DNA from 3 places in the Neobacillus sp. NPDC093182 genome. Region 1 is predicted to be linked to each of the others. Evidence: a T-box and tRNA genes for the amino acid it is inferred to sense, from the RefSeq annotation. Region 1 holds a T-box; the other regions hold tRNA genes.

The links. A T-box is a leader RNA that pairs with one kind of tRNA and senses whether it is charged. The one in region 1 lies ahead of argS (arginine--tRNA ligase), so its partner is inferred to be a tRNA-Arg.
Region 2: it encodes a tRNA-Arg, which carries the amino acid that the T-box ahead of argS (arginine--tRNA ligase) is inferred to sense. The anticodon was not compared.
Region 3: it encodes a tRNA-Arg, which carries the amino acid that the T-box ahead of argS (arginine--tRNA ligase) is inferred to sense. The anticodon was not compared.

Annotation. Positions count from the first base shown of each region.
Region 1 is NZ_JBIVOI010000030.1:22,962-29,824, reverse strand. Features, by position in the region: gene ACIQAA_RS31705 (ABC transporter ATP-binding protein) at 1-866, shown strand, start outside; gene ACIQAA_RS31700 (ABC transporter permease) at 863-1,666, shown strand; gene ACIQAA_RS31695 (ABC transporter permease) at 1,673-2,455, shown strand; gene ACIQAA_RS31690 (alpha/beta-type small acid-soluble spore protein) at 2,480-2,740, opposite strand; T-box leader at 2,842-3,050, shown strand; gene argS (arginine--tRNA ligase) at 3,290-4,984, shown strand; gene ACIQAA_RS31680 (DinB family protein) at 5,062-5,526, shown strand; gene ACIQAA_RS31675 (NupC/NupG family nucleoside CNT transporter) at 5,779-6,863, shown strand, end outside.
Region 2 is NZ_JBIVOI010000005.1:101,859-108,721, forward strand. Features, by position in the region: gene ACIQAA_RS11200 (gluconeogenesis factor YvcK family protein) at 1-794, shown strand, start outside; gene whiA (DNA-binding protein WhiA) at 836-1,786, shown strand; gene ACIQAA_RS11210 (HPr family phosphocarrier protein) at 1,813-2,070, shown strand; gene clpP (ATP-dependent Clp endopeptidase proteolytic subunit ClpP) at 2,115-2,720, opposite strand; tRNA gene ACIQAA_RS11220 (tRNA-Arg) at 2,919-2,990, shown strand; gene rpoN (RNA polymerase factor sigma-54) at 3,256-4,581, shown strand; gene ACIQAA_RS11230 (glutaredoxin family protein) at 4,595-4,852, shown strand; gene ACIQAA_RS11235 (sugar-binding transcriptional regulator) at 4,986-6,008, shown strand; gene gap (type I glyceraldehyde-3-phosphate dehydrogenase) at 6,173-6,863, shown strand, end outside.
Region 3 is NZ_JBIVOI010000001.1:659,770-666,632, reverse strand. Features, by position in the region: gene ACIQAA_RS03540 (GerMN domain-containing protein) at 1-271, shown strand, start outside; gene rph (ribonuclease PH) at 405-1,157, shown strand; gene ACIQAA_RS03530 (XTP/dITP diphosphatase) at 1,170-1,778, shown strand; gene ACIQAA_RS03525 (metallophosphoesterase family protein) at 1,781-2,299, shown strand; tRNA gene ACIQAA_RS03520 (tRNA-Arg) at 2,410-2,486, shown strand; gene ACIQAA_RS03515 (hypothetical protein) at 2,509-3,090, opposite strand; gene ACIQAA_RS03510 (tetratricopeptide repeat protein) at 3,358-4,383, shown strand; gene tig (trigger factor) at 4,535-5,812, shown strand; gene clpX (ATP-dependent protease ATP-binding subunit ClpX) at 6,207-6,863, shown strand, end outside.

The sequences.
Region 1 (6,863 bases):
TAAAAGATATCACTTTCAGTATTGAGCCTGGTGAAATTGTCGGTTACATTGGACCGAATGGTGCTGGTAAATCGACAACGATTAAAATCATGAGCGGCATTTTAGTTCCTGATGGGGGAAAGTGCAGTATCATGGGCTTCACACCATGGAAGAACCGGGTCGAATATGTAAAAAATATAGGGGTCGTCTTCGGTCAGCGCTCGCAGCTTTGGTGGGATGTTCCGGTGATCGATTCATTTGAGCTATTGAAGGATATTTACAACGTCCCACAACAAGAATATAAAACTACGTTAGACCTGCTCATCGAAACATTAGAATTAAAAGACATCATCAACTCTCCGGTCAGGCAGCTTAGTTTAGGCCAGCGAATGCGCTGTGAAATAGCCGCTTCACTTATACATAATCCTCAGATTCTATTTTTAGATGAACCGACCATTGGGCTCGACGCTGTTTCGAAAATAGCTGTCCGCCAGTTTATCAAGACCATAAATCAAGAAAAGGGCGTAACGGTGGTCCTGACTACTCATGATATGAATGATATTGAAGCATTAGCCAACCGTGTAATCTTAATTGGTAAAGGCAGTTTGCTCTATGATGGGAAATTAGAGGAATTGAGAAAACGTTTTGGAACACACAAAACGATTACGGTAGACTATCGTAAAAACACCCATTCTATTGATATTCCTGGGACCTCCATTATCCAATGGTCTCCTGAACACGCTGTCCTCAGTATCGATACAGAACAAATCCTTACCTCGGAGGTAATTACCGAACTATCCAAAAAGGTGGACCTTTTAGATGTAAGGATCGAATCACAGCCAATCGAAGATATTATTGTCCAGCTTTATAAGGAGTTCCAAATATGAAAGTATACGCTTCGGTACTTAAACTAAGGCTGTTAATTGGTATGCAGTATCGGTCTGCTGCATTAGCTGGAGTAGCGACCCAATTCTTCTGGGGATTTATTTCCATTATGGTTTTTGAAGCATTTTATGAATTCACAGCAGAAACACCGCCAATATCCTTAAAAGAACTAATTACTTACATATGGTTACAGCAGGCGTTTCTTGCATTTATTATGCTTTGGTTTCGTGATAACGAATTATTTGATCTCATAACAAGCGGTAATATTGCCTATGAACTTTGCCGGCCAACTGATTTATATGGTTTCTGGTTTGCAAAACTTCTCGCACAGCGGTTATCCAGTGCGCTATTACGCTGCTATCCCATCTTACTGGTGGCGTACTTTTTACCAAAACCCTACAACATGACACTGCCTCCAAATGCGATAACTTTCATATTATTTGTGATTACTCTTTTATTAGGCTTATTACTCTTAGTAGCCATTTCAATGTTCCTATATATTTCTGTTTTTGTGACTTTATCGCCAATGGGTTCACTTTTACTATTTGGAGTTACAGGGGAATTCTTTGCTGGTTTGATTATTCCGGTTCCGCTAATGCCTCTCTGGCTGCAAAAAATTGCTTATGTCCTGCCATTTCGTTGGACGGCCGATTTTCCATTCCGCGTTTATTCAGGACATATCACACAAAATGAAGCCATAATAGGTGTCTTTATTCAACTCGGGTATTTGCTGGTGCTTCTATGGCTAGGAAAATTTGCGCTTAACAGTGTATTAAAAAGGGTAGTCGTACAGGGGGGATAATGGGAGATGACTCTTTATTTTAAGTATCTGCTTATTTTATTTAAATCACAAATGCAATACCGGACATCATTTTGGCTGTTATCGATCGGTCAGTTTTTTATCCCTTTCTCGGTTTTTGCCGGACTATACTTTTTGTTTGAACGATTTGGACAAATAAAAGGCTGGGATTTTTTCGAGGTTGCACTTTGTTTTGCTGTGATTCACATGGCTTTTTCGTTAAGCGAGTGTTTTGCGCGGGGCTTTGACACTTTTTCTAGTTTAATCATTAAGGGAGATTTTGACCGAGTTCTTGTACGACCAAGAAGCACCTTTCTTCAGGTACTCGGATCAAAATTTGAATTCACGCGGATAGGCAGGCTGCTTCAAAGTGTTATCGTTCTGATATGGGCCTTGAATAATCTCCCCATTGAATGGAGCCTGGTTAAGGCAGTCACCCTGTTTTTTATGATTACGAGCGGCGTATTCATTTTCACAGGCATCTATATGCTGGCTGCAACTATGTGTTTTTGGACGGTGCAGGGCTTGGAAGTGGCAAATATCTTTACGGATGGCGGCAGAGAGATGGCTCAATACCCGTTAAATATTTATCAAAAATGGGTAGCACGTTTCTTTACCTATGTCATCCCTTTTGGCACGGTAAATTACCTTCCGTTATTGTTTATTTTAGGAAAAACAAAGGGAGATGAGATTCTTTATATGCTGACTCCCCTTCTTGGCAGCCTCTTTATTCTTCCTTGTTTTCTCGTCTGGCAATTTGGAGTAAGGCATTATCGATCCACCGGGTCATAAGTAAAAGCAGCGGGGGGCCGCTGCTTACCTTTTTTTAGCCATATTTTCCTGTGCCATTTTGACAAGCTCACGGACCATGCTTCCGCCTAATCTGCCGCCGACCTTACCAGCCTGCTGTGAAGTGAGCTGGCCATTGTAACCTTTCTTTAAAGGAACACCGACCTCCTCGGCAGCCTCAAATTTGGCACTTTCAGGATTTTGCGCCTGGACGACCTTTGCTTTTAATACGTCTAATCCATTCCTAGCCTCAGGGACGAGAATTTTATTTCGATTTCTTCTGGCCATGTTATCCCTCCTTTGTGGGTAGGATGCCCATTATGAAAAAATAATTAGCATTGACTAGATAAATCCTTTTTTATCCAGTATAATAACTACAATCAAGTCGGATAAAATCAATGAGAAAGAGAGTAGTTCTCTGGGAAGTCAAAGCGAGTCAGGGATGGTGTGAGCCTGGTATGGAGCAGAGAATGAAGCGCACTTTTGAGATGTTTGCCTGAAAGCAGTAGGGCAAACCGGAGTAGTCCTCCGTTAACAAGCCAAGCTGGTTCCTTTGGAACAAGTAGAGTGGTACCGCGAGTTAACTCTCGTCTCTTCAACATAGAGACGGGAGTTTTTTGTTTTTTATAGGCTGTGTTAAAGGTACTGTTGATCTTAGAACCTGTTGATTGGAGCAGAAGGCGCTCGACTCCTGCGGGATGAACGAGCTGAGTGAGACCCCGCAGGTCGGCACGACCGAGGAGGCTCACGGGCGAGCCCGCGGAAAGCGTAGCGCCTGGAGCGCAAATCAACAGCCAAATTTAACACAGCCAAAGAGATAAAATGGAGGTCTTAAATATGAGGTATAAACTGGAGTTTGCAGAGATATTATTTGAAGCACTAGACCATGAAATCCAAGTGAAAGAGCTGGAAGTGCTAATTGAAAAACCAAAAAATCAGCAGCACGGTGATTTAGCCTTTCCTTGTTTTGCATTAGCAAAGGTAAAAAGAAAATCGCCAACTAGTATCGCTCAAGAGTTAAGTGAAAAAATCCAATCCCCAACGATCGAGAAGGTGGAAGTGGTCGGAGCTTATATCAACATCTTCTTAAATAAAAAATTAGTTTCTGAAGATACGGTTGCTGAAATTATGAAGCAGCAGGAGAAGTATGGCGCCTTAAACATCGGGAATAACCGTCCTGTAACCATTGACCTCTCATCTCCTAATATCGCAAAACCATTCTCAATGGGGCATTTGCGTTCAACCGTCATTGGTAACTCTTTAGCATTTATTGTAGAAAAATGCGGATATAAACCAATCAGAATTAACCATATTGGAGACTGGGGCACTCAGTTCGGTAAACTCATTACCGCATATAAACTTTGGGGAGAAGCAGAAAAGGTCAAACTGAACCCTATTAGGGAATTATTAACGCTTTATGTGAAGTTTCACGATGAAGCAGAAAGTGATCCTTCACTTGTGGAACAGGGAAGAAACTGGTTTAAAAAACTTGAAGACGGTGATAAGGAAGCCGCTTCGCTATGGCAGTGGTTCCGGGATGAGTCCTTAAAGGAGTTTTCAAGAATTTATGAACTGATGAATGTCCAATTTGATTCGTTTGCAGGGGAAGCGTTTTATAACGATAAAATGGACCGTGTCGTCAAGCTGCTAGAGGAAAAACAATTGCTAGTAGAATCTGACCAGGCACAAGTCGTGGAACTAACAGATGAAGGATTGCCTCCATGTTTAATTAAAAAATCCGATGGAGCTACCCTTTACGCAACGCGTGATTTAGCAGCAGCCCTTTACCGTAAAGAAAACTATGACTTTGATTTGTCACTGTATGTTGTCGGTAATGAACAGAGTCTTCATTTTAACCAGTTAATGGCTGTGTTAGAAAAGATGGGATACTCATGGGCAAGAAATATGGTCCATATTCCGTTCGGAATGATGCTTAAAGACGGAAAGAAGATGTCGACCAGAAAAGGGAAGGTCGTCTTATTAGAGGAAGTACTAAATGAATCAATCGGTATGGCCAGACATAATATTGAAGAAAAAAATCCTAACCTTACGAACAAGGATACAGTGGCTAAACAGGTGGGGGTAGGGGCGGTCATGTTCCATGACTTAAAGAACTTTAGAATGAATGATATCGAATTTTCTCTAGAAGAAATGCTTCGTTTTGAAGGAGAAACAGGACCTTATGTACAATATACCTATGCCCGTGCCTGCTCTATTTTACGCAAAGCAAACTGGCAGATAGATAAAGCAGCTCCAGTCTCGTCTCCTTCCTGGGAAAAAGAATGGAAGGTTGTAAGTCTGCTTACTGAATTTACAAATGCGGTTAAAAGAGCTTATGAGCAGTTTGATCCATCTCAAATTGCCAAATATATTGTTGACCTCGCACAAGTCTTTAATAAATATTATGGCGATGTTAAAATCCTTGAAGACAATGCAGAACAACAAGCCCGCTTAGCGCTGGTTTATTCTGTGACGATTGTTCTAAAGGAAGGTTTGAGATTATTAGGGATTGAAGCTCCAGAGGAAATGTAAGATAAAATAGTTTAATAAATGGGTTAATTTGGTATAAAATGAAGAGGTGAAATAGAGAAAAGAGGAGGAATAAGAGGATGAGTCAACTTTTGCTTAATAATATGGAGTTAACAAAAAGTTTCTTTATCAAGAATGTAGATGCTGTTGACGAGAGTCTAGTTGATGTACAACCTACAGGATTTAACAACAACATTCATTGGCATGTTGGACATGTGTTAACAGCGACCGAGAGTTTTCTTTTTGGTTTTCCTAAAAATACTAGTAACTTACCAGCAAACTATATGGAACTATTTGCAAGAGGGACGAAGCCGGCTGACTGGAAAGGGGATGTTCCTTCTGTTTCGGTCTTAGTGACACAGTTAAAAGACCAATTAAATAGAATGAAGGGAATTCCGGTTGAAAACCTCGACGTGAAGTTAAAAGAGCCATTCCTTGGTCAAGAAACCTTTGGTGAGCTCGTTAATTTTGCTCTTTTCCACGAGAATTTGCACCTCGGACATATTCAAGCTATGAAACGTGTTATTGAAACTGGAAAAAAATAAATAGATCATTTAGTTCATCATCCACCTTATCGGGTGGATTTTTTTTGTAAAGAGTAGTAAAAAGAAGGGGCGGAATAATAAAAAAGTGAAAAACCTGAATTTTACCACTATCTTTCAATCAATTGACAGAAGTAAACGGTACCATTATACTGATTTTTGTGATTTAAGATATGTCGATATTTGTCGAAATTAATAGTATTTTCTATCTCTTTACCTAATTGATAGATCATCAAGAATAGGAGAGGAATTTGTTTGAAGTATTTACTTTTTCTAGCTGCAATCGTTATTATCTTTTTGTTAGCCTATATCGCAAGTAACAATAAGAAAAAGATTAAGGTTAAACCGCTAGTTACTATGCTTGTACTGCAGCTGATTTTTGCCTTTTTGCTGCTTAATACTGAGGTTGGATTTGTCATTATTACAGCTGTCTCTACATTATTCGACCACCTTTTAAGTTACGCAGCAGAGGGAATTAACTTTGTTTTTGGAGGAATGGCGAATGAAGGTGCTGGACCATTTTTCTTAAATGTCCTGCTGCCGATCGTGTTTATTTCTGTGTTAATCGGTATTGCTCAGCATATTAGAATCCTCCCGATTATCATCCGCTATCTTGGAATTGTGTTAAGTAAGGTAAATGGTTTAGGTAAATTGGAATCCTATAATGCAGTAGCGTCTGCTGTTTTTGGTCAATCAGAGGTATTTATCTCTGTAAAAAAACAGCTCCCTTATATACCTCAACACCGCCTTTATACATTATGTACATCAGCAATGTCCACGGTATCTGCCTCGATATTAGGGGCATATATGACGATGATTGATCCGAAATATGTGATTACGGCCTTGGTATTAAACTTATTTGGCGGATTTATGATTGCCAACGTTATTAATCCCTATGAGGTTACTGCGGAAGAAGATATTATTGATATTCAAGAAGGAGAAAAACAAACGTTCTTCGAAGTCCTTGGGGAATATATTATGGATGGGTTCAAGGTAGCTATTATCGTGGGAGCGATGTTAATTGGTTTTGTCGCTTTAATTAGCATGATTAACCATGTATTTGAAGCCATTTTCGGCATTAGCTTCCAGATGGTATTAGGTTATATTTTCGCACCGCTTGCTTTTATCGTTGGAATCCCTGCAGTCGATATGGTTGAAGCCGGTACGATTATGGCAACCAAATTATTATCAAATGAGTTTGTTGCGATGATGGATTTAGCAAAGATTGCTGACTCTCTATCAAGCAGAACCGTTGGAATTATTTCAGTGTTTCTTGTATCGTTTGCGAACTTCTCCTCAATTGGAATTATCACGGGGGCAGTTAAGGGGCTGAATGAAGC
Region 2 (6,863 bases), on a different contig from region 1:
TAGCTGCACTATCGGATGTTGAACCGCTTGTGGAAGAGATGTTTCAACATCGTTTTAAGACCTCCAATGAATTATCGGGACATTCGCTTGGTAATTTGATTTTGGCAGCGATGACATCGATTACCGGGAACTTTGTTCACGCGATTCAAGAAATGAGTAAGGTATTAAATGTTCGCGGTAAGGTTTTGCCTGCAGCCAACCAAAGTGTTGTGCTTCATGCGGAAATGGAGGATGGGACAGTAGTATCTGGTGAATCGAAAATCCCTTACTCGGGTAAAAAAATAAAAAAAGTTTTTCTAACACCAGAGGTTATCACTCCTTTGCCAGAATCCATACAAGCCATTAGACAAGCGGATCTAATTATTATAGGACCTGGAAGTTTATATACGAGTATTCTGCCTAATCTGCTTGTACCGCGATTAGGTGAAGAAGTTTGCCGCTCACATGCGAAAAAGGTGTATATATGTAATTTAATGACACAAGCGGGTGAAACCCACGGATACACAGCAAGTGACCATGTAAAAGCCATTTATGATCATATGTCATGTGCTTTTATGGATACCATTCTTGTGAACGATAAAGAAATTCCTGAAGACATTCAGCTCCGCTACAATGAAGAGCTGGCTGATCCTGTCAATTATGATTTGGAGCGCATATTTGAACTTGGACTTGAAGTGGTTCATGCGGACATTGCCATCCAGGAAAATGGGGCACTGCGGCATGATCCGAAAAAAGTGGCAAAAATTTTATATAATTTACTTTTAAGTGAAACCAAACGGCGATATGAAGCGTAAATACTAATGCCCGTGCAAAAAGGGCAAAAGGGGGTGAAGGGATGTCTTTCGCTTCGGAAACGAAAAAAGAATTAACGAATTTGGAAATAAAGCCATGCTGCACGCAGGCGGAGCTCTCCGCACTTATTCGAATGAATGGTTCCATGTCCTTTTCTAACCGAAAGTTAATAGTTGATATCCAGACTGAAAATGCAGCGATTGCGAGAAGGATTTATACGTTAATTAAAAAAAGCTATGATGTTCCAGTGGAGCTGCTTGTTCGGAAGAAAATGAGATTAAAAAAGAACAATGTTTATATTGTCCGTTTGTCTCAGCAAGCTAAGGAAATACTAGAGGATATGAAAATCCTTGGTGAAGGATTTACCTTCATCCATGACATAGCTAGTGATCTTGTGAAAAAGAAATGTTGTAAACGTTCTTATTTACGTGGGGCGTTTCTTGCTGGAGGCTCCGTTAATAATCCGGAAACTTCATCTTATCATTTGGAAATTGCTTCACTCTACAAGGAACATAACGAGTCCTTGTGTGAATTAATGAATAAATTTGGACTTAACAGCAAGACACTTGAGCGAAAAAAAGGCTACATTACTTACTTAAAAGAAGCAGAAAAGATTACCGAGTATTTAAATATTATTGGTGCCGTCAATGCACTTCTTCGTTTTGAAGATGTGCGGATTGTAAGAGATATGCGAAATTCCGTTAATCGTTTGGTTAATTGTGAAACTGCGAACTTAAATAAGACAATTGGCGCTTCCATCCGGCAGGTTGAAAATATTCGCTATATTAACGACACGGTTGGATTGCATATTTTACCCGAAAAGTTAAGAGAAATTGCTGAACTCCGGCTCCACTATACGGATGTAACCCTAAAAGAACTAGGGGAGATGGTTGCCGGAGGTACAATTAGTAAATCGGGAATTAATCATCGGTTAAGAAAAATAGATGAAATTGCGGAAAAATTACGGATTGGTGATTTAGCTTCAAGAAAATAGAGGAAGAACATAAGGAGGATTTTGTAATGGTAGAGAAACAAGTGGAAGTTAAATTGAAAACGGGTCTTCAAGCACGACCAGCAGCATTATTTGTTCAGGAAGCAAACCGTTTTTCAGCAGATATTTTTTTAGAGAAAGATGGTAAAAAGGTAAATGCGAAAAGTATTATGGGTCTTATGAGCTTAGCTGTCGGCTCAGGAGTTTTAGTTAATATTGTTGCGGACGGCGATGATGAAGAAAAAGCAATTGATGCACTGTCTACATTTGTCCAAAATGAACATTAAAATAAAAAGAGTTTGACCTGAAATTGGTCAAACTCTTTTTACTATTACTTATCTTTTTTATCTTCTTTAAGGCTTCTTGTGATGATATGGTCAACGAGGCCGTATTCTTTTGCTCTTTCTGCTGTCATAAAGTTATCGCGATCAGTGTCCTTTTGGATCACTTCTAGTGGCTGGCCAGTGCGCTCTGCTAAGATTCCATTCAATTTTTCACGAAGGAATAGAATACGCTTAGCTGCAATTTCAATCTCAGTTGCCTGCCCTTGTGCTCCGCCTAATGGCTGATGGATCATTACTTCAGCATTTGGCAACGCATAACGCTTACCTTTTGTACCTGCTGCAAGTAAGAAAGCGCCCATTGAAGCGGCCATACCGATACAAATCGTTTGAACATCAGGCTTAATGAACTGCATGGTGTCATAAATGGCCATTCCAGCAGTAATACTGCCGCCAGGGCTGTTAATATAGATGGATATATCTTTTTCTGGGTTTTCTGCTTCTAGGAAGAGTAATTGTGCTACAATGCTATTAGCCACATGATCGTCAATACCACTGCCAAGCATAATAATGCGGTCTTTTAAAAGACGAGAATAGATGTCATATGCTCTTTCCCCGCGGTTTGTTTGTTCAATAACTGTAGGAATCAAATTCATGTTTCTTCCTCCTTTAAGTATGAAAGATTTTAATATGTATAGTTAATGATACACTGATGGTCAATTAAGGTCAAACAATTCGCCTTCATATTTGTTCGACAACTTTCCCTATACAATTCTAACCACTGAGAGTTTTTTTAAACCTATCTAGCTTGCAAAGTTTCATAAATTAGCATATAATATTAAAGTCGCATATATGCGCTCGTGGTGCAACGGATAGCACGTAAGATTCCGGTTCTTAAAATGGGGGTTCGATTCCCTCCGAGCGCGTCAATAAAAAATGCCCTCACGCTTTAAAGCGTGGGGGCATTTTTTATGTTTAGGAATTTGAACCATGAATAAAACACAAAGGAAAGGAAATACCTGGAAAGTAGTATTGGATGATCGTGGCTGGGCCCAACAGCCTCCAATAGCACCTAATCGAAAAGAACTTAAAAAAATGAAATGAGGATCAAAAATAAAGTCAATTTACTCAGATTTTTTCCATTCACCAAAACTGTTTTATCCTGTAAAATAGGGAAAGGGGGGTTATGAAATGGATTTAAAAGCAGGTTTATGGCAGCAACAATCATTGAAATTAGCTATGACGCAGGAATTGACCCAAGCCATTGCGCTCTTACAATATTCGGCACAAGAGCTTTCAGCATTTTTAGAAAACAAAGCACTTGAAAATCCCCTGCTCCAGGTTGAGAATAACCATATTCAGCCGATTAACCCATTAATCGACCGTAATCGGCGGAAACATACGAAAACTACAGAAAACGATTGGATTGAGCAAATTGCAGCAAAGTCATCTTCTATAGAAGAACAGCTGCTAAATCAGCTTAATCTTGGCAAATACTCTAGTATCCAATTAAAAATAATTAAGCACTTGATTGAGAACCTTGATGTAAACGGATACTTAACCTCTGAACCAAAGGAAATCGCAGATAAACTAGGAGTTCACTTAGAACTGGTTGAAGAGAGCATTATTGTGATTCAAACCTTGGAACCAGCTGGAATCGGGGCCAGGGATCTTCAAGAATGCTTGCTAATTCAGCTCGAACGGGAAAATTTAAAGGATGATTTAGCGCTGACAATTCTTACTCACTACTTCATCCCATTTGCGGAGAAGAAATGGAAGCAGCTTGCGAAGGAACTGCAAATACCCTTACAGAAAATTCAAGAGATATTTGATAAGGTACAGCAGCTTAATCCAAGACCAGGTGCAATCTTAGAGCAGGAAAATGCCTCCTACATTATCCCTGATGCCATTGTTGAACGCTTTGGGGATGGATTTTCTGTCAGACTGTGTGATGACATTCTTCCCAAAATAAGTTTTAACGATCATTATTATCAAAAAATGACTACCACGAGGGATTCGCAAGTATGCCGCTTTTTGCAGGAAAAAGTGCAAGATTATCAATGGATCATGAAAAGTATTGAGCAACGGAAGGAAACTTTAACGAGGGTTGTCAGTAAAATCGTGGAAAAGCAAACTCGTTTCTTTGAAAATGGTAAAGAATATTTAGTTCCGATGACCATGAAGGAGGTAGCGGGCGAACTTGAGATCCATGAATCAACGGTCAGCCGTGCAGTAAAAGAAAAATACGTGCAGACACCGATCGGTACTTTCCCGTTGAAGTCGTTCTTCACCAGTACTATTCAAACAGTGACAAATGAAAATACCTCCTCGAGTCAGGTGAAAAATGAAATCGCTTCGATGATTGAAAGGGAAGATAAACAACATCCACTATCAGACCAGGAAATCGTTGAGAAGCTGAAGATCAGTCAGGGCATCGTTGTTTCTAGAAGAACAGTTGCGAAGTATCGGGACCAACTAGGAATTCCATCCTCATCTAAAAGAAAAAGGTTTGATTGAAAGGAAACCAACAATGGCACAAACAATAATCACTTTATATACAAGGCAACGCTGTTCACTATGTGAAAAAGCAAAACAGGCCATCCTTGAACTTAAGGAAGACTGGAATTTTACATTAGAAGAAATTGATATTGATGAAAGCGATGAACTAACAGAACTATACGGAATCATGATTCCAGTGGTTCAAATTGACGGAGAAGAAGTGGGTTTTGGAATTATTAACAAAAATGACATAAGTAAACGTTTGCAAGAAAAATCGGAAAACTTTTAAGTTGAAATAGATTTACACTCCTGTTAAAATGTAAATTGTTAGCAGGGGTGATTTTTTTTCGATGAAGTGGGACATAATTTGTCTATGGTGGACATTTTGTGACCAGTTACATATAATAAAGGAGCAGGACGTTATGCAATCACTCATCGATATTCAAAAAAGATTATTACCTGATCTCCTTCAGGTTTTACATAAACGATATTCTATCCTCAGACATATCGGTTTTATGCAGCCAGTGGGAAGAAGGAGTCTTGCTTCCAACCTTGGGTACACAGAAAGAGTTCTTCGCAGTGAGGTAGATTTCCTTAAAGAACAAAATCTTGTTTCTATTAACAATATTGGAATGAGTTTAACTTCTGAAGGGAAGCATTTGCTAGAGGATTTAGAAGGACTAATCCGAGAATTAATCGGCATTGACGTAATGGAGCTGGAACTAAAACACCGGCTTAAAATTCAAAAAGTTATTATTGTACCTGGAAACAGTGATGAATCCCTTATGGTAAAAGATGATTTAGGTAAGGCCTGTGCCTTTTGTATGAAAAAATATCTTACTGGGAAAAATATAATCGCTGTAACTGGCGGCTCAACGATGGCTGCTGTCGCAAACGTACTTACACCCGAGCTTGGCAAAAAGGAATTACTCTTTGTTCCGGCACGCGGCGGTATTGGTGAGGATGTTCAGAATCAGGCAAATACGATTAGCTCGATTATGTCAAAAAATACGAAATCGAAGCACCGTGTATTCTACGTACCTGATCAGGTTAGTAACGAAATTTATCAATCCCTGATTAAAGAACCTGAAATTCATGAAGTCTTAGACTTGATTAAATCTGCAAGCATGGTTCTTCATGGAATTGGGGATGCTATTACAATGGCTGAACGAAGAAAAACAAAACCCGAGATTATGCAGAAGCTAGAAGCGAATGCTGCAGCAGGGGAAGCATTCGGCTATTATTTTAATGAAAAAGGTGAAATTGTCCACAAAGTTTTAACGATTGGACTTCAGCTTGAAGACCTTGCGCAGATTCCAAATGTGATTGCTGTTGCAGGCGGCGCCTCTAAGGCGAAAGCCATTAAGGCTTATATGAAAAAAGCACCTGCCTCGACGATTTTAATTACCGATGAGGGTGCAGCAAGAAAGTTATTAAAAGGTTAATCCCTTTTTATATAAGGCTGTTTTCTTAAGAAAGTTGTTAAAATCTTAAAGCCGATTTTAACGTGAAAATAGTCATTTTGTACTTATAATTTATTTTGTAAGCTCTTTTCTAAGAAAAGAGCCTAAATAAAAAAACCTTTTTTCAATACAAGGAGGAAATGAAAATGACAGTAAAAGTTGGTATTAATGGATTTGGTCGTATCGGCCGTAACGTATTCCGTGCGGCATTAAATAATGCAGATATGGAAATCGTAGCAATTAACGATTTAACTGATGCAAATATGCTTGCGCACCTCTTAAAATACGATACTGTTCATGGAACTCTTCAACAAGAAGTTACCGTTGACGGCGAATATTTAGTTGTTGGCAACCAAAAGGTAAAAGTAATTGCTGAGCGCGATCCAGCTCAATTAGGCTGGGGAGAACTTGGTGTTGAAGTAGTAGTTGAATCTACTGGACGTTTCACAAAGCGTGAAGACGCGGCAAAACACCTTGAAGCAGGTGCGAAGAAAGTTATCATTTCAGCTCCAGCAGATAACGAAGATATCACTATCGTAATGGGTGTTAACCAAGATCAATACGATGCGGCAAACCACCATGTATTATCAAACGCATCATGTACAACAAACTGTCTAGCTCCTTTTGCGAAGGTTTTAAATGATGAATTCGGAATCAAGCGTGGAATGATGACTACTATCCACTCTTACACTAATGACCAACAAATCCTTGATTTACCACACAAGGACTACCGTCGTGCCCGCGCAGCAGCTGAGAACATGATTCCTACATCAACTGGTGCAGCGAAAGCAGTTTCTTTAGTTCTTCCAGAACTTAAAGGTAAATTAAATGGTATGG
Region 3 (6,863 bases), on a different contig from region 1:
GTTTATGCCAGACGTTGAACTTCTAGAAGCTCCGAAAATTGAAGATGGAAAGGTAACCTTAAACTTTAATAAATCCATCTATGGAAGCTTTGAAGAAAAAATTGTTTCTGAACATTTATTAAACGCTCTTGTCCTTTCATTAACGGAACAAAAGGGGATTGAAAGTGTTGCCGTTACAGTAGATGGCAAGGCAGAACTGGTAAACGATAAAGGTGAAAAAGTATCCGAGCCAGTCACTCGTCCAGAAAAAGTCAATACAGGTAGTTTCTAAAAATAGATTTTTGATATACTATATAGTGACAATCAGAGAGGTTGCCTTTAGGCTTCCTCTTCTTTATTTGATTTTTAAAGATTGCCTGAAAAACGGTGGGAGAGGTGTTCCCATACATAAGGAGGAAACAAATTTGCGTGTTGATGGAAGAGAACGACTGCAATTAAGACCCATACATATTGAAACAGGTTATTTAATGCACCCGGAAGGCTCAGTGCTTATTTCCGTTGGGAATACAAAGGTAATTTGTACGGCAAGCATTGAGGAAAGAGTTCCGCCTTTTATGCGCGGCGAAGGCAAAGGCTGGATTACAGCTGAATATTCTATGCTCCCTCGTGCAACGGAAACAAGAAACATTCGTGAATCTTCAAAAGGGAAGGTCACCGGCAGAACGATGGAGATCCAGCGATTAATTGGACGAGCATTAAGAGCCATTGTTGACTTATCTGCATTGGGTGAAAGAACGGTGTGGATTGATTGTGATGTCATACAAGCTGACGGTGGAACAAGGACTGCTTCGATTACAGGAGCATTTGTCGCGATGGCGATTGCCCTCCATCGACTCGGTGAGAAAAAGGGGACAAAATTCCCAATTACAGATTATTTGGCGGCTACCAGTGTGGGAATTTTAAAAAATAACGAAACCGTTCTAGATTTAAATTACGCAGAGGATTCTAAAGCGCTGGTCGATATGAATATCGTTATGACAGGAAATGGTGAATTCGTAGAATTACAGGGGACCGGCGAAGAATCCACTTTCTCTTACCAACAGCTTCAGGACCTTTTAGGTGCTGCTCAAGAAGGACTGATGGAGCTTTTCGAACATCAAAAAAGTGCGTTAGGGGAAGAAATTATAGCGAAAATTGAAGCAAGACGAAAGAAATAAGGGGATACGGAGATGAAGGAAGTTATAATTGCCACCAAAAATCCAGGCAAGGCAAGAGAATTTGAACATATTTTTGCACCGAGAGGGATAGCAGTCCGTACACTGCTTGATTATCCTGAAATAGAGGATGTAGAAGAAACGGGTTCATCTTTTGAAGAAAACGCCACGTTAAAAGCAGAAGCGGTTTCACAGCAATTAAATAAAATGGTGATTGGCGATGATTCTGGTTTAATCGTAGACGCCTTAGATGGCCGGCCAGGTATATACTCAGCACGATATGCTGGTGAGGAGCCTAAAAACGATCAGAAAAATCTTGAAAAAGTACTTTTTGAATTGCAGGGGGTTCCTGAAGAAGAGCGTACGGCTCGATTTTATTGTGCACTGGCAGTAGCTGTGCCAGGGCAAGAAACCATCACCGTAGCCGGGACATGTGAAGGACGAATTCTTGTGGAACAAAGGGGAACAAATGGATTTGGGTATGATCCTGTCTTTTATGTGCCGGAAAAAGGCCGCGCGATGGCAGAACTATCTTCCGATGAAAAGAATAAAATAAGTCATCGAGCGAATGCATTGAAAAAGCTTGAAGGTATCTTAGATTCTATAGTGGAGAGAGCGGAATAATCATGAGCAAAGTTCTAATTGTTAGTGATAGCCATGGTTTAACGAATGAGCTCGAGATTTTAAGAGAGCGGCACATGAACGAAGTAGATTTAATGATTCATTGTGGCGATTCTGAAATGATGCCAGACGAGAAAGTGATGAATGGTTATTTGACGGTGAAGGGAAATTGCGATTTTGGCGCTTATCCGCTGGAAACTACCACGGAGATTGCTGAACGTAAGTTCTTTGTTACTCATGGTCACAAGTATTCAGTTAAATCCTCATTAATGAACTTACAATACAAGGCAGCAGAGATGGGTGCAGATATTGTCTGTTTTGGACATTCTCATGTATTAGGAGCAGAAGTTATTGGAAATACTTTGTTCTTGAACCCAGGGAGCATACGCATGCCAAGGGAACGCTTAGAAAAAACGTATGTCATTTTAGAGTTATTAGATGCAAAAATCAAAATGTCTGTCTATGACATCAGTGGACGGGAACTTAAAGATTTGGCGTTTGAATTTGATTTGCCAAAAGGATGAGGGAAGATTTCTTCTTCCCCCCATTTTATTTTTTAAAAAAGTTTTAAAATGATGTTGACTTTAATGTATATGGATTATATAATAAATCTTGTCGTTGAAATACTTATTACGTCCCAGTAGCTCAGCCGGATAGAGCATACGCCTTCTAAGCGTACGGTCGGGAGTTCGAATCTCTCCTGGGACGCCATTTAACTACATACCAATAAATATTACTCACCTTCAGAAGGTGAGTTTTTTTGTTTTGTTAATCCTGCAAATGGATTGTGCCCGAAAATCAGCAGAAATCGATTTAGGGGAACAATAATCCCATGATTGTGCCGATAAATCAGCAGTAATGGAATTAGGGTAACAATAATCCCATGATTGTGCCGATAAATCAGCAGTAATGGATTTAGGGTAACAATAATCGCATGATTGTGCCGATAAATCAGCGGTAATGGATTTAGGGTAACAATAATCCCATGATTGTGCCGATAAATCAGCGGTAATGGATTTAGGGTAACAATAATCCCATGATTGTGCCCATAAATCAGCGGTAATGGATTTAGGGTAACAATAATCCCAGGATTGTGCCCATAAATCAGCGGTAATGGATTTAGGGTAACAATAATCCCAAGATTGTACCTATAAATCAGCAGTAATGGATTTAGGGTAACAATAATCCCATGATTGTGCCGATAAATCAGCGATAATGGATTTAGGGTAACAATAATCCCATGATTGTGCCTATAAATCAGCAGTAATGGATTTAGGGTAACAATAACCTCGTAATTGTGCCCGTAAACAAGCAATATCGGATTTACGGCAACAATTGCTCTCCCTCCCCTTTAACAAGGTGAGTTTTTTTGTTTTTCTTACAATTCATGCTACACTATTTTCCATATAGATTATGTCTAGCTTTAGCGCCTAGGGGCTCGAGCGCTTCGGTCCTGCTAATGAAGTCAAAAACCAGACTTCACCTGCAGGCCCTCCAGCGCTGGTCGCCCCAGGGAAAAAATGAACTACTTTTTTCCTTGGACAAGGCGCTGACGCTTTTCGTGCAGAGGACGGTACAAAGTATGAAAAAACGGGAACGAGCGAAACGGAAAGATAATATAATATTCCTTCCCGGACTCGAAAAGAGATTGACGGATAAGGGACTTGAGAGCCTTCAGAACAAGAGATATCAAGAAGCCATTACCCTGCTTGAAGAAGCGAGGGTCCATGACCCAGAAAATAGTGACATATTAATAGGTCTCGTGCTTGCTTACTTTGAAGCAGGAGCCTATATAAAAGCAAAAGAACTTGCGAATGAAATGCTCTTAAAAGGTATTGGCGATTATTTTCATATGGTCGATCTGTATCTGACCATCTTAATACAGCTGCATGAATATCAGGAAATTGTTTCAACCATTGAAGCCCTGTTTGACGAAAAAGAGATTCCACCGGACAGGCATGATCATTTCCTCACCATCCTGCAATTCAGCAAACGGATGGCTGACAATAGTCAGCAGGAACCAGTTGAAGAAGCAAAAAAAGAGACCCATCTGAAAGAGCTTAAACTATCTTCTCTAAAAAATTTAAATGAGCAAATGCTGGCGATTTCGAGTTTGGCAGAGAAAAATATTCGTCCCTATATGGATGAAATCAAAGAGTATTTAAACTCAGAGGATGGCCATCCATTCTTAAAAACTATGCTCCTGACCCTATTAAAAGAGCAGGAATATGATAAGGAAGTAGTGGTGAAAAAGTTTAATGAGGACTTAAGCATTGTCCCCACAGAACTTCCAGACATTCAAACGCAGCCGCGAATGAAGGAAATAGAAAATATACTAGAAGCAAAATTAGAAAATAGTGACCCTGTTCTATTTGAAAATATTAAAGGGATGGTAGAAAGGATTTTCTTTATAAGTTATCCCTTTGAGCTCAAGCCTGAAGCTGTGTCGGCCTGGGCTGCGGCCTTTAACCTGCTAGTTCTTAATTATCTAGGCGGAGAACCAGATGCCGATGATATTTCAGATGAATACGAGATTTCTACCGAAAAAATAGAGCTGGCACTCGCAAAAATAAGAGAATTAGAAGAAATTTCTTATCCCAATATATAGGTAACTCTGTTGAAAGAAAAAAATCCTGTGTTATAATGTAAGGGTTGCATTGTGTAAAACTATCTTTTACATAAAAAAGGATCATGTACAAGGCATATCCTACCAATTTCGTTACGAATGAAATGATAATAGATTGTTGGAGGGAAATAGTATGACAGTAAAATGGGAAAAGTTAGAAGGAAACACGGGTGTCCTTACTGTTGAAGTAAGCGCAGAAAAAGTAAATGAAGGATTAACTGCAGCTTTTAATAAAGTTGTTAAGACAGTAAATGTACCTGGCTTCCGTAAAGGAAAAATGCCTCGTCCAATGTTTGAAAAGCGTTTTGGCGTAGAATCACTTTATCAAGATGCATTAGATATTCTTCTTCCAGAAGCGTACGGAAATGCAATTGACGAAGCAGGTATCGAGCCAATCGACCGTCCTGATATCGATATCGAGCAAATGGAAAAAGGCAAAGAACTTATCTTCAAAGCGACTGTACAAGTTAAGCCTGAAGTAACATTAGGCGAGTACAAAGGTTTAGAAGTAGAAGAGTTCGACACAACTGTAACTGACGAAGATGTAGCAAAAGAATTAGAAACTCTTCAAAGCCGTCAAGCTGAGCTTGTAGTGAAAGAAGAAGGTACGGCTGAACTTGGCGATACTGTTGTACTCGACTTTGAAGGATTCGTTGATGGTGAAGCATTTGAAGGCGGAAAAGCTGAAAATCATTCACTTGAATTGGGTTCTGGCTCTTTCATTCCAGGATTTGAAGAGCAGTTAGTAGGAGTAGCTGCTGGCGAATCTAAAGACGTAGAAGTATCTTTCCCTGAAGAGTACCATGCAGCTGAACTTGCTGGTAAGCCAGCAGTATTCAAAGTAACGGTTCATGAAATCAAAGGTAAAGAACTTCCTGCATTAGATGACGAGTTTGCTAAAGATGTTGATGACGAAGTTGAAACATTAGATGCATTAAAAGAAAAAATCAAAACTCGTTTAGAAGACAGCAAGAAGCACGAAGCTGAGCACAACCTACGTGATTCTTTAGTTGAAAAAGCGGCTGAAAATGCACAAGTTGATATTCCAGAAGTTATGGTAACAAACGAAGTAAACCGTATGCTTCAAGAATTCGAACAACGCCTGCAAATGCAAGGTATGAACCTTGAGCTGTATTTCCAATTCTCAGGTCAAGATGAAAATGCTTTACGTGAGCAAATGAAAGAAGAAGCTGTTAACCGTGTTCGCGTTGCGTTAACGCTTGAAGCAATTGCAAAAGCTGAAAACATTGAAGTATCTGACGAAGATGTTAATGCTGAGCTTGAAAAAATGGCTGGCATGTACAACATGACGGTTGATAACATTAAGGCAGCACTTGGCGGCGTTGATGGTATCAAAGGCGATCTTCAAAAGCAAAAAGCGGTTGAATTCTTAATCGAAAATAAAAAATAAATAAGTATTGTTAAAACATGGCACGATTTTATCGTGCCTGTTTTTATACATTTTTTCAATTACATATTATAATAAGGACAGGGAAACCTTTTTAACAAGCAGGCAGGAAAAACAGAATTACATAGCGAATTAAGTAAAACCAGCTTTATCAAAGATTTAATTTGTTGAAAAGTGGTTATGCTTAATGGGTACATAGGAATCATTTAAAGTGTGTCCAAACAAAAATCCGCTTTCACAAAAACATAGTTGAAGAAGGCTTTTTATTACCAGTCCGCTGGGTCCATGTGTTACAATGCAATACATACCACTGAATCGTATCGAAAAATGAAATGATTTTTGTTTGTGTTACGCAACTTTAAATAGTGTTACAACACGTTTTCAAGGGGTGAAAGAATTGTTTAAATTTAATGATGAAAAAGGCCAATTAAAGTGTTCCTTCTGTGGAAAGACACAAGACCAAGTACGTAAATTGGTCGCCGGACCAGGTGTTTATATATGTGACGAGTGTATCGAGCTTTGCACAGAAATCGTTGAAGAAGAGCTAGGAACAGAAGAAGAAGTAGAATTCAAAGACGTTCCAAAGCCGAGAGAAATCTGTGAAATTCTTGATGAGTACGTCATTGGTCAAGATCAAGCTAAAAAATCGCTATCGGTTGCAGTTTACAATCATTACAAGCGTATCAATTCTAACAGTAAAATTGATGACGTTGAACTTTCTAAGAGCAACATCGCTATGATTGGACCAACTGGAAGTGGTAAAACTTTATTAGCTCAGACATTAGCGCGCATTCTAAATGTTCCATTTGCAATCGCTGATGCAACGTCTCTTACTGAAGCAGGATATGTAGGTGAAGACGTTGAAAATATTCTTTTAAAATTAATCCAAGCTGCTGATTACGATGTGGAAAAAGCTGAAAAGGGTATTATTTATATTGATGAAATTGATAAAATTGCCCGTAAATCAGAAAATCCATCGATCACAAGAGATGTTTCTGGTGAAGGTGTACAGCAAGCATTATTAAAAATTCTAGAAGGTACGGTTGCGAGCGTT